Regions from separate parts of the Marinobacter sp. OP 3.4 genome, predicted to be linked through region 1. Evidence: predicted binding sites of a transcription regulator. Region 1 holds the regulator's gene; the other holds the start of a gene.
The links. The regulator sigma-54, encoded in region 1, starts transcription at its own class of promoters, with help from an activator protein. The targets are predictions, from matches to a motif close to ANTGGCATNNANNTTGCTNT.
Positions count from the first base shown of each region.

Region 2: RO069_RS02275 (flagellar hook-length control protein FliK) is a predicted target of sigma-54. The motif match lies at 1,290-1,309, and genes of this name have one in related genera.

Region 1 is NZ_JAVVLT010000107.1:22,763-24,954, forward strand. It holds gene hpf (ribosome hibernation promoting factor) at 76-384, opposite strand; gene RO069_RS18140 (RNA polymerase factor sigma-54) at 415-1,929, opposite strand; gene lptB (LPS export ABC transporter ATP-binding protein) at 2,160-2,192, opposite strand, start outside.
Region 2 is NZ_JAVVLT010000014.1:82,416-84,607, reverse strand. It holds gene RO069_RS02285 (ATP-binding SpoIIE family protein phosphatase) at 1-785, shown strand, start outside; gene RO069_RS02280 (Hpt domain-containing protein) at 921-1,268, shown strand; gene RO069_RS02275 (flagellar hook-length control protein FliK) at 1,369-2,192, shown strand, end outside.

The DNA of each region.
Region 1 (2,192 bases):
ATAAAAAAATGCTGCGGTACGAGTCCGTACCGCAGCGTTGTGATTCAGATTATAGCCGTTCCGCCATGGCAATGGTTAGCGGGCCGTTGCTCCGTGCATCCGGTCAACGTTCTTTTCCTTGTGCTTGAGGATCTGCCGGTCAAGCTTGTCCACCAGGGCATCGATGGCGGCGTACATGTCATCGTTTTCGGCCTTGGCGTGGATTTCGCCACCGACCACGTGCAGGGTGGCCTCCGCGATCTGGCGTACCTTTTCCACCTCCAGGGTTACCTGACAGTTGCTGATGTGATCGAAGTGGCGCTCAAGTTTTTCGAATTTCTCGTTGATGTAATCCTTGAGGGAGGGAGTCAGTTCGACATGATGACCGGAAATGTTCAGTTGCATGGGCTTCTCCTGTTTGTCAGACCCTTTGTGTCAGACCAGTCGCTTCCGCTCGTTGGAGGGCGGAATATGCATGGCTTCACGGTATTTTGCCACCGTTCGCCTAGCCACCTTGATGCCCTGCTCTCCCAGCATGGTGGCAATCTTGCTGTCACTGAGCGGCTTCTTCGGGGTTTCCGCCGCAATCAGTTTCCTGATCATTGCGCGAATGGCCGTGGACGAGCATTCGCCGCCTTCCTCGGTGCTCACGTGGCTCGAGAAGAAGTACTTCAGCTCGAAGATGCCACGGGGCGTGTGCATGAACTTTTGCGTGGTGACCCGGGAAATGGTGGATTCGTGCATTTCCACAGCCTGGGCGATGTCCGACAGGATCAGCGGTTTCATCGCTTCTTCCCCATGGTCCAGAAAACCCTGTTGATGTTCAACTATTCGTGTCGCCACCTTCAACAGGGTCTCGTTCCGACTCTGCAGGCTCTTGATGAACCATTTCGCTTCCTGGAGCTGGTCCCGCAGGTAGGTGTTGTCGGCACTGCTGTCGGCACGCCTTATAAGGGAAGCATAGCTGGCATTGACACGAATGCGCGGGGCAATTTCAGGATTCAGTTCCACCCGCCAGCGGCCCTTGTCCTTGCGTACGATCACGTCCGGAATGACGTAGTCCGGCTCGGATGTGTCCAGGGCGTTGCCCGGGTGCGGATTGAGGGCGGTGATAACCGCCAGCACTTCCCGCAACTGGTCTTCCTTCAGGCGGCTGCGCCGTAACAGCTGGGCGTAGTCGCGGTTACCCAGCAGATTGATGTAGTGGGTGATCACCAGTCGTGCCTTGTCCAGCCACGGGGTGTCCGCCGGCAGCTGGTTGAGCTGGATCAGCAGGCATTCCTGCAGGTCACGGGCAAAGACGCCGGGCGGGTCGAAGTGCTGCAGGCGGCGCAGGACCGCTTCCACCTCGTCCATTTCCACCGGGTCCTCGTCTTCGTCATCCATCAGTCCGGAATGGATTTCCTCCAGGTGGGAGGTCAGGTAGCCGCGCTCATCCACGGCATCCAGCAGGGCATGGGCGATGGCGGCATCCCGCTCGCCCATGGGCGTCAGGTTGAGTTGCCATTCCAGGTGGTCGTGCAGGGTCTCGGTGGTGGGGCTGCGGCTTTCGAAATCGGAGTCATTGTCGTCATCGCCCCGGGAGGCGGGAGCCGGCGCGGACTGATAGATGTCATCCCAGGCGGTGTCCACCGGCAGGTCGTCGGGAATGTTGTCGGAGGGATTGTTATCCGCCGACCAGTCCGATTCCTCCCAGGTATTGTCGGCTGCGGACTCACCTTCCGAGGCGCTGACCGACTCCTCGTTGCTGTCATTGTTGTCCCGCTCGGCGTCGGAAGACTCGTCGGTGTCCTCCTCCTCGGAGGTTTCCAGCATCGGGTTGGAATCCAGGGCCTGCTGGATTTCCTGCTGCAGGTCCAGTGTGGAAAGCTGGAGCAGACGGATCGCCTGTTGCAGTTGTGGGGTCATCGTCAGGCTCTGACCCATCTTTAACTGTAAGGAGGCTTTCATCACCATGGTTTCACATCCATCGCCCTTCTGAGGTAGCCGGTAACAGAATCGTTGCAAAAAGACACTGATTCAGCTCAAAAAATAGCTGAAATCAGGCAAAAAAATCAGCGTTACCGGATACTTGGAAATAACAAGCAAGTTCTTTGCCGAGTGTACCCCCTTGCTGCTGCCAACACAATTGCAGGGCGTGTGGACTGTGTTGCAGTGTGTTATCGGATGGGCCAACCGGATCACAGCCTGAATTCGTTCCCCAGGTACACTTC
Region 2 (2,192 bases), on a different contig from region 1:
CCGGTGACCAGTTGCTGCTGATGACGGACGGCGTGCTGGAGACCACCAGTCCCGATGGTGACTGGTTCGGGGAGGAGGGGCTGGCCCGGGTGCTGGACGACCGGCGCCGGGAGCAGTCGCCGGTGGACCTCCTGCTGGAACGCATCAGGCTGTTCAGTGGCCGGAGCGAGGATACCGATGACCTGACCATCCTGGCCCTGCGGATTACCGACCATGATCCGGTGGCCAGCCAGACGCTGGCGGCCACCCAGTCGGCGCTGACCGGTCCCGCCGCGTGGAGCTGCCGTTACCAGGTGGATGGCGAAACCCTGGCCCGGTTCAGTCCGTTGCCGCTGCTGCTGCATGTGTGTATGGCGGTGGCGGGCCTGCGCCAGCATAGCGCGCCGATCTATACCATACTGTCGGAACTCTACAACAACGCCCTGGAGCATGGTGTGCTGGAGCTGCCGTCGTCCTGGAAGGATGGTCCGGAAGGCTTCAGTCGATACTACGCTGAACGGGAGAAACGCCTGGGCGATGTGGGGGAGGAACACTATATACGTTTTGAGCTTGAACACCGGCTGGGGGCGTCCGGTGGCCGCCTGGTGATCCGCTGTCGGGATTCCGGTGAGGGGTTCGATCGGGAGCAGGCCCTGACAGGGGGTGACGGTCCGGGGTATGCTGGTCGGGGCATTCCGTTGATAGAGAAGTTGTCCAGTGATCTGACATACAATAAGCAGGGAAATTGTGCCGAAGTAGTATATGATTGGGAGTTGGCTGATGTCGGGAGGTCGCAGGATCAGTAGCGGTGTTGGTACCTTTGTGACGGCGTCCCGTGCAGGTTTCCTCGGTGTCCGGTTGTAATTTATCGATACGCCCAGACTATAGGTATGCAAACACATCAAGAGCCTGATGTACCTTTGGCTCCCAAGAGGTTGGTTATGAACGATAAGCCACACCTTGATGAAGAGGCTCTGGCCGAACTGCGGGACGTGATGGAGGATGAGTTCGACATCCTTATCCAGACCTACATCAACGATTCCAGCGAACGTATTGCAGCGCTTCATCAGGCCCTGTCGGGCGACGACCAGGAGTCGTTCGCCAAGACCGCCCACAGTTTCAAGGGCAGCAGCATCAATATCGGCGCCTCCCGCCTCGGGGATCTCTGTCTCAGCGCCGAAAGAGCCGGACGTGAAGGGCGCATGGACGACGCCAGGCAACTGTTACCGGAACTGGAAGCCGAGTTCGTCACTGTGCGTCAACTTATGGAAGAATCCCTCCACGTCTGATCCTGTTCCAGGGTCAACCGGACTGGCACCGGTTTTGCACAATAGCTGATAAACCAGCCCTTCTGGGGCGCCCCCAGTGAATCAGCGGCAAGAGGTTGCCATGTCCGGAATGGTTCTGAACCAGTTACTCACTCCCGAATCAGGGATTGACCGCCCCGGTGTCGACAAGGCCCTGGATGGGGTTACCCAGGGTCGGCCCGAGAACGGGCCCAGTCGTTATGACGACGTGGTTCGGCAACAGGAAAAGCGCCTGGAACAGCGGCGCGCCGAAGAGCGCTCCGCGCAGCGCAAGCGGGAGCAGGAAGACCTGCGGCAAAGACAGGACGGTGCCAGGGCAGAGGCCGCAAAGGCAGAGAGCGCCGAACGGCCTGCGGAAGAGAACACCCAGGCGGCAAGCGACCGCCGCCCGGAGTCGGACCGGGATAGCCCGGCCAGCAAAAAATCCCGTTCCGACGGCGACGCCCCCCACACCGCCAATGCGGACGCCTCAGAGGCGAAACCGGACCAGGTCGCCGATGACGTCGAGCAGGCAGAACCCGGGCTGCTGCAATATCTCCGGGACGGTGATGAAGCGGGCGTGATCGGCCTGATGATGCAAAGGCAACAGGCCGGCTCGGGGACCGCCCAGGGGAGCTCAACCCGGACCACTGCCCAGGTGATGGCGTCATTGACCGGCACCGGGCAGCAACCGGGTGGCCTGCCGACGACCGGCGCCCTGTTTGCCGCCATGCTTGAGGCCGGCCAGGACAAGGGCGGTAAGCAGGGGCGTGAGCTGCCTGCCGGGCTCCAGGCCCTGACGGACAGCGCCGCCAAGTCAGCCGATAACCTGACCGCCCAGGTTGCCTCACGACTGACCGCACCGGAACTGACGCAGTCACTGAACCAGCCAGCCGGCCTGCGGGGGCAGGAGGCCCAGGCCCTGAT